One region of the Mycobacterium sp. P2_H7 genome, then DNA from elsewhere that is predicted to be linked to it. Evidence: predicted binding sites of a transcription regulator. Region 1 holds the regulator's gene; the other holds the start of a gene.
The links. Region 1 encodes LexA, which represses DNA repair genes until DNA is damaged. Its sites were predicted from a motif close to CGAACANNTGTTCG; they were not measured.

Region 1 (7,573 bases):
TGTCCTCGTCAGACGGCCGGGGTCCGGTGTTGATCCACGCGCTCGAGGGATTCTCGGACGCGGGTCACGCCGTCAAACTGGCGACCCAGCATCTGAAGGACACGCTGGACATCGAGTTGGTGGCGTCGTTCGCCGTCGATGAGCTGCTGGACTACCGGTCCCGGCGACCACTGATGACCTTCAAGACCGATCACTTCACCGGCTACGAGCAGCCCGAACTGAACCTTTACGCGCTGCGCGACACCGTGGGAACACCGTTCCTGCTGCTCGCCGGCCTGGAGCCGGATCTGCGCTGGGAGCGTTTCATCACCGCGGTGCGCCTGCTGTCCGAGCGCCTCGGCGTCCGCCAGGTGATCGGGCTGGGCACCATCCCGATGGCGGTGCCGCACACCCGGCCCGTCACGCTCACCGCACACTCGACCAACAAGGACCTCATCACGGAGTACACGCCGTGGGTGGGCGAGGTGCAGGTGCCGGCCAGCGTGTCGAACCTCCTGGAGTTCCGGATGGGCCAGCACGGTCACGACGCGATGGGCTTCACCGTGCACGTGCCGCACTACCTGGCACAGACACCGTTCCCGCCGGCGGCGGAGACGCTGTTGGCCGAGGTGTCACGTTCGGCGGCCCTGCAGATTCCGCTGACCGCACTCGGGGAAGCCGCCGCCGAGGTGCACACCAAGATCAACGAGCAGGTGTCGGCGAGTGCCGAGGTCGCTCAGGTGGTGACGGCACTGGAGCAACAGTACGATGCATTCGTCGCCGCCCAGGAAAACCGCTCGTTGTTGGCCCACGACGAGAATCTGCCCAGCGGCGACGAATTGGGCGCAGAGTTCGAGCGGTTCCTGGCGCAGCAAGCTGACGACAACAACGGGGATGACACATCTAGCTGATTGGCGGAGATGACCGAACGGAAACCCAAGCTGCGCCGCGTGCGGGAGAGCACGCCGACTCTGCAGTTCCGCACGATCCACGGATATCGCCGCGCGTTCCGGATCTGCGGGTCCGGCCCGGCGATCCTGCTCATCCACGGCATCGGCGACAACTCGACGACCTGGCATACCGTGCAGACCGCGCTGGCCCAGCGATTCACCGTGATCGCCCCCGACCTGCTCGGCCACGGCCAGTCGGACAAGCCCCGCGCGGACTACTCGGTCGCCGCGTACGCCAACGGGATGCGTGACCTGCTGTCGGTTCTGGACATCGATCATGTGACGGTGGTCGGCCATTCACTGGGCGGCGGGGTCGCCATGCAGTTCGCCTACCAGTTCCCGCAGCTGGTCGACCGGTTGGTGCTGGTCGGTTCCGGCGGGGTCACCAAGGATGTGAACATCGCGCTGCGGATCGCCTCGATGCCGATGGGCAGCGAGGCACTGGCGCTGTTGCGGTTGCCCTTGGTGCTGCCCGCCCTTCAGGTCGCGGGGCGGATCGGCGGGGCGCTGTTCGGTTCCACCGGCGTCGGGCGCGATCTGCCCGACGTGCTGCGGGTGCTCAATGACCTGCCGGAGCCCACGGCGTCGTCGGCCTTCGCCAGGACCCTGCGCGCCGTCGTCGACTGGCGCGGCCAGGTGGTCACCATGCTGGATCGATGTTATTTGACGGAATCGGTTCCCGTTCAGCTAGTTTGGGGCCGGAAGGACTCCGTCATCCCGGTCAGCCATGCCCACCTCGCGCACTCGGCCATGCCGGGATCGGAGTTGGAGATCTTCGACGGCTCCGGGCATTTCCCCTTCCACGACGATCCCGACCGCTTCGTCGCGATCGTGGAACGTTTCGTCGACTCGACCCAGCCGGCACCGTACGACCAGGACCTGCTGCGCGACCTATTGCGTTCTGGCATCAGCGAAAAGGCGATCAGCGGCCCGCTGGACACCAGGGTTGCGGTGCTCGATGCGATCGGTGGGGACGAGCGAAGCGCCACCTGATGGCCGAGCTCGACCGAGCGAGGATCAGCCGGTGCTCGTCACGCGGCGATGGGCGCGCAGCGCCTCGATCTCGCGCTCGAAATCCGCTGCGGAACTGAATGACCGGTACACGGATGCAAATCTGAGGTAAGCCACCTCATCGAGGTCGCGCAGGGGCCCGAGGATGGCCAACCCGACCTCGTGGCTGGGGATCTCCGGCGAGCCCGCGGCCCGGACCGCGTCCTCGACCTGCTGCGCCAGCAGATTGAGCGCATCGTCGTCGACCTGGCGGCCCTGGCAGGCTCGGCGGACGCCTTTGATGACCTTCTCGCGACTGAACGGTTCGGTGACCCCGCTGCGCTTCACCACGGCGAGCACGGCGGTCTCCACAGTGGTGAACCGTCGCCCGCACTCCGGGCATGAGCGGCGCCGCCGGATGGCCTGGCCCTCGTCGGCCTCACGGGAATCGACGACCCGAGAGTCGGGGTGGCGGCAGAACGGACAGTGCATCACCGCTCCTTCGCCGCACCGTATGTCGACCACTTCGAACGACTCCGAGCGTACCTGCACGAGCCGGAGCCGTCGTTGGCCGCTCACGACTCAGCCGATCGGGGCGATGAGGGTCCGGCCGGCCGCCACTGCCGCCGTGTCGAGCTTGTTGAGTTCCCGGATCCGGTCCACCACCGAGTCGACGGGGGCGTCGGGTGCCACCCGCTGCGCCACATGCTGCAGTGTCTCTCCCGCCTGGACCTGAACGACCGACAGTCGGGTGGGCACCTGCACCGACGTCTCGGTGACGCTGCCGCCCACATTCGCGACCAGACCCAGCCAGACGGTGATCGCCGCGGCGATCAGCGCCAGCACGACAGTGGTGGCCGGGGTGATCGGGCGCCTGCGATGCGATGCCCGCGACATCAACACCCCGGTGCCCCGGTAACCCAGCGGGGCACCCGCGGGCCGGCGCACCTGGGGGCGGCGACGGCGTACGACCACATCGCGCGGCAGCGGCCACACCTCGGCCGCGGACGGCCGCCGGACGGCCACCTGAGCGTGGACGGGGGCGCCGGCGGCGAAGCGTGATTCGAACTCTTCATCGAAGTCATCGAACTTCCGGTCGAATGCGTGATCGAACTGGGAGTCGAATCGGGTCTCCATGATGGTCATTTTGTCTGCCTTTCGCCGGATCGTTCGCTCTTGTGTTCGAAGATAGTCGATCATGTGTTCGATGACTAGAACACGTGATCGAACTGTTGCAAACGATAAAGGCACCCACCGACAAGTGACGCCCGGCCGCGACACACCTCGAACACATGTTTGATTAATGACGCGGGGGCGACTACATTCGGCGGCATGAGCGAGCACACCGACACCCCTGAGGCGCGTTCGGTCCTCACCGAGCGGCAGCGCACCATTCTCGAGGTCATCCGCGCGTCGGTCACCACTCGCGGATATCCGCCGAGCATCCGTGAGATCGGTGATGCCGTCGGCCTGACCTCGACGTCATCGGTCGCGCATCAGCTCCGCACCCTGGAGAAGAAGGGTTACCTGCGCCGGGACCCCAACCGCCCTCGCGCGGTGGACGTCCGTGGGGCGGACGACGCACTCGCGCCCATCGTCGGCACCGACGTCGCGGGCTCGGATGCCCTACCGGAGCCGACTTTCGTGCCCGTGCTGGGCCGGATCGCCGCCGGTGGCCCCATCCTGGCCGAGGAGGCTGTCGAGGACGTCTTCCCGCTGCCTCGCGAACTCGTCGGCGAAGGATCGCTGTTCCTGTTGAAGGTGGTCGGCGAATCCATGATCGACGCGGCGATCTGCGACGGCGACTGGGTGGTCATCCGTCAGCAGAACGTCGCGGACAACGGCGATATCGTCGCCGCCATGATCGACGGCGAGGCCACGGTCAAGACCTTCAAGCGCACCCGGGGACAGGTGTGGCTGATGCCGCACAACCCGGTGTTCGACCCGATCCCGGGTAACGACGCCGTCGTGCTCGGCAAGGTCGTGACCGTCATCCGCAAGATCTGACGGTTTCAGTACGCGCGGACGAACCCGTTCGTAACCGCGAATTCCTCACTGACAAACCAGATCTCGGCCGGCGCTTCGTCATAGCCCGGCGTGTCCGGTGTCCAGAACTGACCCGTGCCGGTGTCGGCCTTCACCAGGTAGCCGTCAGGGGCCTGGAACGGATCGCTACCGGCCAGACGCATCGAGGTGAGCGCGGGGTCCGGCTCCTCGATCTGGATCGCCGCGTGACGCCCGCTCGGGAAGTCGGGTTCGTAGGTCGAACGCGGGGTCGGTGGCAGTCCCTGCACCAGGGGTACCGCGGTGGTCGGCGGCTCGACGTCGTCATCGAGCTCCTCGGCACGCGCCTCAACGAACTCCGGCTCGACGACCTCTTCGTCGGGCTCGTCGGACTGGATGCGCGTCGGCGCCGTATCGACGGAGTCGGCGTCTGCGTCGAACCCGAGCGATTCGTGCTCGTCGGGTTCGGCCAGTTCCTCGGCGCCGTTGTGAGCGTCGGCCTCGGGGTCGGCGTCGAACTCGCCGGCCCGCAACCCTGACAGCGCCCAGGGACTCTGCGGTGAATAACCACCCGGCTCCTGGCCGAATGCGGCCGGCCCACCCTCGTACTCGTCGGGATGATGCGACTCGGCGCCGCCATCCAAACTGGGGTCGTAGTCCCCGTAGTGCTCACCGTCGTCATCGAAGTGGTCGTCGCGCGAACGCCGGTTGCGCAGCACCGCCACCACGATCAGTCCGATCAGCGCGAGCAGCGGAATCAGGCCGAGCAGCCACCACCAACTCCACGTGTACCACTTGCCGTCGTCGCTGCCGGCGGGCTCGGCGGCAGGCGCTTTCGGCGCGTCGGCACCCGGCACCTCGAGACCGGCCAGCGCGGACTGCAGGTTCGGGGGCTCGGTCGTGAACTTGTGCGTCGACTGATCCCAGGAGATGCTGCCGCCGTTGAACTGCTGGGTGATGACCTCACCGTTCTGGCTCTGATCACCCTTCGGCGCGCCCAGGTCGCCGGTGGCGCCCCCGAGTTTGTCCCACGCGGCGTTCATGGCGCCGCGCACGATGACCGCACCGAAGTCCGGGGTCCAGAAGATGACGGGCTTGTCGGCGGCCGCGAAGGGCACGAATCGGCTGGCCGGGGCCAGCCCGCCGTCGGACTCACTTGCCGTGGGGAAGCCGAGATCGCCGGTGGGTCCACCCACGCTCTCGTACTTGGCCAGCACCTGACCGGTGACGACGTCGGCGCCGGTGGCCGGGTTGTAGAAGATCTTGCCGCCGGCGAAGTTCTGGCCGACACCGTCGGAGCCGATGGCGTACTGGCCGCCGTCCGCGGCACCCAGGGGGCCGAGCGCGCCACCCGCGGCGCGACGGGCCGCCGCGATCTCCGAGGTCACGTCGGACGGCACCTGCAGCCCGGCGAGCTGGTCGGCGAGCTCGGGAGGTGTCGTCGTGAATTCTTTGGACTTGCGGTTCCACGACACCTCACCGCCGGTGAACTGCTGGGAGATCACGTCCCCGCGTGAGGTTTCGTCGCCGGTGGGCACCCCGAGCACCGCGGCGGAACCGCCGAGCTTGTCCCACGCGGCGTTGATCGCCCCGCGGACCACCCTGGCCCCGTTGTCCGGCGTCCAGAAGATGACGGGGTTGTCCGCGGCGCTGAACGTGGTGTTGCGGCTGTCGGGCGCCCGGCCCGCCCCCTCGTCGATGGTGGGGAAACCCAGATCGCTGTCGGCGGGACCGCCGAGGGACTGGTACTTGTCCAGGATCGCGCCCGCCATGATGTGGGCGCCCGTCTCCGGGGTGAAGAAGATCTTGCCGCCGGCGAAGTTCTGGCCGAACCCGGCACCGGTGGCGTACACGCCGCCGTCCTTGGCTCCCAACGGTCCGGTGTCGCCACCGGCACCGTCCCATGCCGCGCTGATCGCCGCATCGGCGTCGCTGTCCGGGGTGGCGTACGCCGGGGCCGCGAGCACCATGGTCGCGAACACCGAGGCCGCCACCACCATCGGTGCCGCCAGCCCCAGCAACGCACGCCCGGCGGCGGTGCGCAGCCGGGTTCGCTGCCTGGTCATCAGTCCTCCCGAACTCGTGCAAAGCATGAGAAAAGTACCGCTTTTCGTCAACTTTGCGTCAGCCGGGCGCCATCTCGTGGGATATCGCGACCTGTACTGAACGCGTGTCGGGCCTCAGACCCCCAGGCCGCGGCCGATGATCTCCTTCATTATCTCGGTGGTTCCGCCGTAGATGGTCTGGATGCGGGAGTCCAGGAAAGCCCTGGCGATCGGGTACTCGCGCATGTAGCCGTAGCCGCCGTGCAGCTGCAGGCAGCGGTCGACCAGTCGCACCTGGGCCTCGGTGGAGTACCACTTGGCCATCGCCGCCTGGTCGACGGTCAGCTTGCGGTCGAGGTGCAGGGCGATGAACGCATCGACCATGATCCGCACCGCGGTGGCCTCGGTGGCCAGTTCGGCGAGCACGAACCGGCTGTTCTGGAAGCTGCCGATCGGCTTGCCGAAGGCCTTGCGTTCCTTCGTGTACTGCAGGGTCGCCTCCAGCGTCGACTCCATCGCGGCGGCGGCCATGATGGCGATGCTGATGCGCTCCTGCGGCAGGTTCTGCATGAGGTAGATGAAGCCCAGGCCCTCCTGGCCGAGCAGGTTCTCGGCGGGCACCTTCACGTCGGTGAACGACAGCTCGGCGGTGTCCTGCGCCTCCAGCCCGATCTTGTCCAGATGGCGGCCGCGCTCGAAGCCCTCCATGCCGCGTTCGACGACCAGCAGGCTGAAGCCCTGGGCGCCCTTCTCCGGGTCCGTGCAGGCGACCACGATCACGAGATCGGCGTGGATACCGTTGGTGATGAACGTCTTCGAGCCGTTGAGCACGTAGTGATCGCCGTGTTTGACCGCGCGTGTCTTGATGCCCTGCAGGTCGCTGCCGGTGCCCGGCTCGGTCATTGCGATCGCCGCGATCAATTCACCGCTGCAGAAGCCGGGCAGCCAGCGCTTCTTCTGCTCCTCGTCGGCGAGCTCGAGGAAGTACGGCGCGATGACGTCATTCTGCAGCGTGAAGCCCAGCCCGCTGTGCCGTCCCGCGGTGGTCTCCTCGGTGACGACGACGTTGTAGCGGAAGTCCGGATTGCCACCGCCGCCGTATTCCTCCGGCACGGCCATCCCCAGGAAGCCCTGCTTACCGGCCTCACGCCAGACCTCCCGGTCGACGATCTTGGCCTTCTCCCATTCCTCCTGGAACGGTGTCGCGTGCCGGTCGAGGAACGCGCGGTAGGACTCGCGGAACAGGTCGTGCTCGGGCTCGAACAGGGTGCGCTCGAACTTGACTACGCCCATGGTGGACCTCCGGTACTAGGTATTGGGGTGTGGCGCCCAACATATACCAACCAGATGGTTGGTCGAGGGGGGTGCCGCGCACCCTAGGATTGGTGCGTGTCTCGCGCCAGCCTCGCCCACTGGGGTGCCTTCACCGCCCAGGTTCACGCCGGCGACATCTCGGCGGTGACGCCGATGGCCGGCGATACCGACCCGTCGCCACTGCTGGCCAACCTGCCCGGTTCGCTGCGGCACCAGGCCCGGGTGACGGGGCCCGCCGTGCGCCGCGGCTGGCTGCGGGACGGCGCGGGAGCCAGCGATGCGCGCGGCGCT
Region 2 (7,573 bases), on a different contig from region 1:
CGGCCACCCTTCACACCGCGGTAGCGGTCGTCCAGGCCGTAGATGGTGGTGTTGTACTGGTCGTGGCTGCGCAGCGTCTGTAGCACCAACCGGCCCGGCGGTACCGGCACCCATTCCAGCGGGCAGATCGAGAAGTTGGCTTTGCCTGTGTGGGTGGGGAATTCGCGGGAGTCACGCGGCGGGTGTGGCAGCTGGAAACCGTCGGGTTGGCGCACCCGGGTGTTGTAGTCGGTGCAGCCGGGCACCACGTCGGCGATCGCGTCACGCACCAGGTCGTAGTCGGCATTGAACGCCTCCCACCGAACCGGATGTTCGGGCCCGAGCACGGTGCGCGCCAGTTGGCAGACGATGGCCACCTCGCTGCGTAACTGATCGCTGGGTGGGTGCAGGTTGCCGCGCGACAGGTGCACCATCGACATCGAATCCTCGACCGACACCAACTGCTTGCCGGCCTGCTGGAAGTCCTTGTCTGTGCGGCCCAGTGTCGGCAGGATCAGTGCCGTCCGGCCGTGCACCAGGTGGCTGCGGTTCAGTTTGGTCGAAATCTGCACCGTCAGTGCACAATTGCGCAATGCCGCCTCGGTGACTTCGGTGTCGGGGGTGGCGGAGACGAAATTGCCGCCCATGCCGATGAACGTCTTGGCCTGCCCGTCCCGCATGGCCCGGATGCCGTCGACGGTGTCGTGACCGTGCTTGCGCGGGCTGCTGATGCCGAAGCGGGCGTCCAGTGCCGCCAGGAACGTCTCTGGCATCTTCTCCCAGATGCCCATGGTGCGGTCGCCCTGGACGTTGGAGTGCCCGCGCACCGGGCACACCCCGGCGCCGGGCTTGCCGATCATGCCGCGCATCAGCAGCAGATTGGTGGCTTCGCCGATGGTGGCCACGGCGTGCCGCTGCTGGGTCAGGCCCATCGCCCAGCAGATGACTGTGCGCTGCGAGCGGATGAAACTGTCTGCGACGCGGCGCAGTTGGGCTTCGTCGATCCCCGTGGCGTCGAGCACCGTCTGCAGGTCGACCTCGCGGGTCTGGCGCGCGTAATCGTCGAACCCGGCGCAGTGTCCGTCCACGAAGGCCCGGTCCACCACGGTGCCGGGAGCCGTGTCCTCGGCTTCCAGCAGGAGGCGGCCGATGCCGGCGAACAGCGCCATGTCGCCGCCGATGCGGATCTGGACGAACTCGTCGGCGATGGGGATTCCGTGGCCCACCACGCCGCGCACCTTCTGCGGATCCTTGAACCGCATCAGCCCCGCCTCGGGCAGGGGATTGATGGCGATGACATTGGCGCCGTTGGCCTTTGCCTTCTCCAGCACCGAGAGCATCCGGGGATGGTTGGTGCCCGGGTTCTGGCCGGCGATGACGATCAGGTCGGCGTGTTCGACGTCGTCGACGGTGACCGAGCCCTTGCCAATGCCGATCGAGTCGACCAGCGCGGTGCCCGACGATTCGTGGCACATGTTCGAGCAGTCCGGCAGATTGTTGGTGCCGAAGCTGCGCACCAGCAACTGGTAGAGGAACGCGGCCTCATTGCTGGTGCGGCCCGAGGTGTAGAACAGCGCCTCGTCGGGGGAGTCCAGCGCGTTGAGCTCGTCGGCGATCAGCCGGTAGGCGGCATCCCAGTCGATCGGGGTGTAGTGGGTGGCGCCGGGCCGTAGCACCATCGGCTCGGTCAGTCGGCCCTGTTGGGACAGCCAGTATTCGGGCTTCTCGCAGAGTTCGGCCACCGAATGACGGGCGAAGAAATCCGCGGTGATGCGGCGTTTGGTGGCCTCCTCGGCCACGGCCTTGGCGCCGTTCTCGCAGAACTCGGCCAGCTTGCGGCCGCCGTGATCCTCCGGCCACGCGCAACCGGGGCAGTCGAAACCGTGCCGCTGGTTCAGCCGCGCCAATGCTGTTGCGGTGCGCACCGGGCCCATCTGCTCCAGGCCGCGCTGCATGCTGACCAGGACGGCCTTCACCCCGGCGGCCTCGTGTTTGGCGCCGGTGACCGTGACGTCCGCTTCGTCGTAGCCGGCGTCGATGTCACGGGTCATGGTTTCCAATGTAGCCCTCGAAACGGGCCGTCCCGGCCGGATGCAAGCGGTCGCTGTTCGGTATTTGACATGCGGTGATAGATGACGGCTATCGTGACGCCGATGGCAAGCGACGTGCTGCTGCAGCATCTGGACTACCTGTTGGCCCTGGCCGCCGAGCGGCACTTCGGGCGGGCCGCCGCGCGCTGCCACGTCAGCCAGCCGACGCTGTCGGTGGCCATCCGCCGCCTCGAGCGCGACCTGGGCATCGTCATCGTCCAGCGCGGGCGTCGTTTCGAGGGTTTCACCGAGGAGGGGCAGCGGGTCGTGGCGTGGGCCCAACGCATCATCGCCGAACGCGACGAGATGCTCGCCGACCTCGAACGGATGCGCGGGCGTTTGACGGCGACGGCCCGGCTCGGTGCGATCCCGACGGCGGTCCCGGCCAGCCCGTTCATCACCGCGGAGTTCCTGCGCCGCAACCCGGCCGCATCGGTGCGCATCGAGGCGCTGTCGTCACGGGAGATCGCCCGGCGGTTGGCCGATTTCGAGATCGACGCCGGACTGACGTACCTCGACGATGAAACACCGCCGGGCACCCGGTCGGTCGAGATGTACCGGGAGAACTACGTTCTGGTCGCACCGGCCGATCACCGGCTGATGAGCGAGCCGGAGGTGTCCTGGGCCGAGGCCGCCGCTCTGGAGTTGTGTGTGCTGACGACCACGATGCGCAATCGCCGCATCCTCGACGCCAACATGGCCGCCGAGGGTGTGCAGTACCGCCCCGCGGTCGAGGCGGACTCGGTCGATGCGCTGTATGCCCACCTGACCCATTCGCGGCGGGCGACCATCGCGTCCACCGCGTGGCTGCCGCAATTGGGTGTGCCGACCGGCTTCGCTGCGCGGCCGATGGTCAGGCACGGCCCCAGTCCGGCGATCGGGTTGGTGGTGCTCGACCGGGACCCGCCGTCCATCGTGGCGGCAGCGCTGGTCGCCGTGGCTGCCGCCGTCGATCTCGGGACGCTGATCGACAGCGCCGCGCGGGAGCTCTGACTACGGTCCGCGCACTCCCGATCCGCCATCGGCCTGGTCGGTGTCCTGGTTCGCCTCCGGCTCATCGTCGAACGGGCGCAGCAACAACTCGGGCCGGTGGCAGAAGTTGATGCGTTGTCGGCCGGTGTCCAACCCTGGTGGCGCGTACCATTCGACCTCGCCGCTCGCGTTGATCGTGGTGGTGTATCCGCCGTCTTCGAGGAGTCGATGGTCCGGTGAGCACGCCAGCGCCATGTCGTCGACGTTGGTGTAACCGCCTCGCGCCCAGTCATTACGGGCGTGGTGGCATTCACACCCGTAGGCGCCGCAGGTGCAGCCCGGTTTGGTGCAGCCACCGTCGCGGGCGATGAGCATGATCCGTTGCGCGGGCGTGGCGACGCGCCGGGCCCGGAAATGATCGAGCGCCGAGCCTGTCGACTTGTCGAAGATGGCCAGGTGCCAGTTGGCGTGGGAGGCCATCCGGATGACGTCCTTGATGGGGAGCTTGGTGGCGCCGCCGCTGACGCCGACCCCGGCCCGGGACTCCAGATCCTGCAGCGTGGTGCGGATGATCACCGAGACCGGCAACCCGTTGAGCTGCCCCAGATCACCGCTCATCAGCGCGATGCGCCCGACGACGAGCATCGCGTCGTGCTGGCGTTGGGCGAGCGTGCGGTGATCGTTGTCGATCTGCGCCTGCGTGGGCGTCCCGGACGTGCAGGGTTCATCGTCGGCGGGGTTGCACATGCCGCGGGCGGCGAACTTGGCGAACAGCACCTCCCACACCGCATTCGCCTCCGGGGTGAGATGGGCGGTCACCGACGTCATCGCATCGCGGCCCTGCTTGCCGATGGACAGTCCGCGCTTGCGCTCGCGTTCGGCATCGTCGGGTAGGGGGCCGTCCTGATCGAGCAGGAACAACCGCAGGTCCGCGGTCTCCTTGAGTTCCTTGGGGCCCACGCCCGCCGCCACCCGCACCAGGTCGGCCTCGAACTGTTCGCGGGTTGTCGTATCGACGTGGGCCGGCAGGTGATCGAGCGCGTCACGCAGGACTCTGACGTGGTCGGCGTTGATCAGCCCGGCGGCCTGCGCGGCGAAGACCGCCGCCAGGACCGGCCGCAGTGGCTCACCGGTCAGGATGCGCCGCGGACCCAGGTCGGCTGCCTCTGCCAACCTGCGACCGGCCTCGCCGGTGGACAGGCGCCAGCGGATCCGCAACACGGCGTTCCACGACTTCGCTCCCATCTCCCTGGGCGTGGCTTCGGCCTGCAGTTGCGCCAGCAGGCGATGCGTCTGGGAGGGCAGCCGGCAGGTCAGGGACTCGTATTCGTCCATGACCGCGATCAGTTCCGGGCGGGTGAGCCCCTCGAAGTCGCAGGCGGCGAAGGCGTCATAGGCGACGCGCAAGGCCGCCAACGCTCCGATCGCCCCGTCCCGCATAGTTCGAACATACGTTCGATGACCGACAAAAAAAGCCGAGAATGGGGCTGGTGAAACCAATGTGGCGCAAGGGATCGGCACGTCCGTCACATCCGAATTGCGTCCTTGACGCGCACGTAACAGTTCCGCCATCGAATCTTCCTACCGTGGGTCGGTCAAGCACATGCGGCGATAGGAACTCCATGAGCGGTAATGCGGCCCGTCTGAAGGCCATCATCAACGTCGAGGCGTACGTGCCCCCGGCTTTCACCTTCGACCCGGCCGAGGCTCCCGGCGAGATTTTCGGTGCCAACGTCTTCACGCTGGCCGAGATGAGGCTGCGGCTGCCCAAGTCGGTCTACAAGTCCGTCGCGGCGAGCATCGAGAAGGGCGCCAAGCTCGACCCGTCGGTGGCCGACTCGGTGGCCTCGGTGATGAAGGACTGGGCGCTGTCGCGAGGTGCCACCCACTACGCGCACGTCTTCTACCCGATGACCGGCCTGACCGCCGAGAAGCACGACAGCTTCCTGGAGCCGGTCTCCGACGGTCAGACGTTGGCCGAGTTCGCGGGCAAGACGCTGATCCAGGGCGAGCCCGACGGCTCCAGCTTCCCCTCAGGTGGCCTGCGCAGCACCTTCGAGGCGCGCGGCTACACCGGCTGGGACGTCACCAGCCCGGCGTACATCCTGGAGAACCCGAACGGCAACACGCTGTGCATCCCGACGGTGTTCGTGTCGATGACCGGTGAGGCGCTGGACTACAAGACGCCGCTGCTGCGCAGTCAGCAGGCCATGGGTGCGCAGGCCGAACGCATTCTGAAGTTGTTCGGGCACAAGGACTTCGATCACATCGTGTCCTTCTGCGGTCCCGAGCAGGAGTACTTCCTGGTGGACCGGCACTTCTTCCTGGCGCGTCCGGACCTGATCAACGCGGGGCGCACGCTGTTCGGTGCGAAGCCGCCCAAGGGCCAGGAGTTCGACGACCACTACTTCGGCGCCATCCCGGACCGGGTGCTCGGCTTCATGATGGACACTGAGCGGGAGCTGTTCAAGCTCGGTATCCCGGCCAAAACCCGGCACAACGAGGTCGCGCCCGGCCAGTTCGAGATCGCGCCGATGTTCGAGCGGGCCAACATCGCCGCCGATCATCAGCAGCTGCTGATGACGACGTTCAAGACCATCGCCAAGAAGCACGGCATGGAATGCCTGATGCACGAGAAGCCGTTCGCCGGCGTCAACGGCTCGGGTAAGCACGTCAACTTCTCGTTGGGCAACGCGCAGTTCGGCAGCCTGCTGGTGCCGGGCGACACCCCGCACGAGAACGCGCAGTTCCTGGTCTTCTGTGCCGCGGTCATCCGTGCGGTGCACAAGTTCGCCGGCCTGCTGCGGGTGTCGGTGGCCTCGGCCACCAACGACCACCGCCTCGGCGCCAACGAGGCTCCGCCCGCGATCATCTCGATCTTCCTCGGTGATCAGCTGGCCGATGTGTTCGAGCAGATCGCCAAGGGCGCGGCCACCTCGTCCAAGGGCAAGGGCTCGATGATCATGGGCGTCGACACCCTGCCGGTGCTGCCGACCGATCCCGGCGACCGTAACCGCACCAGCCCGTTCGCCTTCACCGGCAACCGTTTCGAGTTCCGCGCGCCGGGTTCGGGGCAGACCATCAACGTGCCGATGATCATCATCAACACGATCATGGCGGACTCGCTCGACTACATGGCCACCTGGTTGGAGAAAGCCACAGGCGAGGGCGAGGACTTCGACATGGCGGTGCAGAAGCTGCTGACGGAGATCATCACCGAGCACGGTGCGGTTGTGTTCAACGGCGACGGCTACTCGGAGAACTGGCAGGTCGAGGCCGCCGAGCGTGGTCTGCCGAACCTCAAGACCACGATCGACGCCATCCCCGAGCTGGTCAAGCCCGAGGCGATCGCGGTGTTCGAGAAGTATGGCGTCTTCAACGAGCGTGAACTGCGCAGTCGCGAAGAGGTCCGGTACGAGATGTACACGCTGACGGTGAGCGTCGAGGCCAAGCTGACGCTGGAGATCGGTTCGACCGTGGTGCTGCCCGCGGCCGTGCGCTACCAGACCGAGTTGGCGCAGAACGTCGCGACGCTCAAGGCGGCGGGGATCGAGCCCGACACGTCGCTGCTGGCCACCGTGTCCACGCCGATCTCGGAACTGACCGGTGCGCTGACGGCGCTCAAGACGGCGATGGCAGACCACGGTGGCGAGTCCGCTGCCGAACATGCCGCCCATGCGCAGAGTCTGCTGCCGTTGATGGACGCGGTGCGGGCGGCCGCCGACACGCTGGAAGGCGTTGTGGCCGATGACCTGTGGCCGCTGCCGACGTATCAGGAGATGCTCTACATCCTCTGAGCTGGTTGACGGAATGCCCGCTCCCGTTTCGGGGGCGGGCATTTTCGTGGAGTGGATATTTGTCTTAACGTATGGACATCACGACAGCGTGGTCGCTACTCTTCGGCCATGAGCAGCAGCACTCCCGTCGGCATCATCGGTTTCGGCTGGATGGGCCGGGTCCACGCCCAGGCCTACGCGCGGGTGCGCCACCACTACCCGCACGTCGACCGGTTCCCGGAACTGGTCGCGATCGCCGACGACGTCCCCGGCCGGGCCGAGGAGGCCGCCCGCCAGTTCGGTGCGGCGAAGGCGAACACCGACTGGCAGGCGCTGGTCGCCGACCCCGACGTCACGGCCGTCAGCGTCACCGCACCTAACTTCCTGCACCGCGAGATCGGCACCGCCGTGGTCACCGCTGGCAAGCACCTGTGGATCGAGAAGCCGGTGGGGCTCAACAGCTCTGATGCGCTGGCCGTCGCCCGCGCCGCCGAGGCCCACGGTGTGCAGACCGCGGTGGGCTTCAACTACCGCAACGCGCCTGCTGTCGCGGCCGCACGCGAGCTGATCGCCGCGGGCGAACTCGGCGAGATCACCCACGCCCGCTTCTACTTCCTGTCCGACTACGCCGCCCACCCCGATGGCGCGCTCAGCTGGCGATTCCAGCGTGACCGTGGTGGCAACGGCGTGTTGGGTGATCTGGCCTCGCACGCAGTGGATCTGGTGCAGCACCTGCTTGGTGGGGTCGATTCGGTG

Region 2: the regulator LexA is predicted to act here: its motif matches at 4,486-4,499, upstream of AC1DY7_RS30480 (HNH endonuclease signature motif containing protein).

Annotation. Positions count from the first base shown of each region.
Region 1 covers NZ_JBFUFU010000007.1:71,835-79,407, reverse strand. The annotation lists gene AC1DY7_RS10345 (proteasome assembly chaperone family protein) at 1-890, shown strand, start outside; gene AC1DY7_RS10340 (alpha/beta fold hydrolase) at 900-1,922, shown strand; gene nrdR (transcriptional regulator NrdR) at 1,947-2,411, opposite strand; gene AC1DY7_RS10330 (LysM peptidoglycan-binding domain-containing protein) at 2,502-3,065, opposite strand; gene lexA (transcriptional repressor LexA) at 3,252-3,926, shown strand; gene AC1DY7_RS10320 (LGFP repeat-containing protein) at 3,932-5,989, opposite strand; gene AC1DY7_RS10315 (acyl-CoA dehydrogenase family protein) at 6,104-7,261, opposite strand; gene AC1DY7_RS10310 (molybdopterin guanine dinucleotide-containing S/N-oxide reductase) at 7,358-7,573, shown strand, end outside.
Region 2 covers NZ_JBFUFU010000030.1:6,567-14,139, reverse strand. The annotation lists gene AC1DY7_RS30490 (FdhF/YdeP family oxidoreductase) at 1-2,030, opposite strand, end outside; gene AC1DY7_RS30485 (LysR family transcriptional regulator) at 2,133-3,062, shown strand; gene AC1DY7_RS30480 (HNH endonuclease signature motif containing protein) at 3,063-4,481, opposite strand; gene AC1DY7_RS30475 (glutamine synthetase III family protein) at 4,664-6,838, shown strand; gene AC1DY7_RS30470 (Gfo/Idh/MocA family protein) at 6,947-7,573, shown strand, end outside.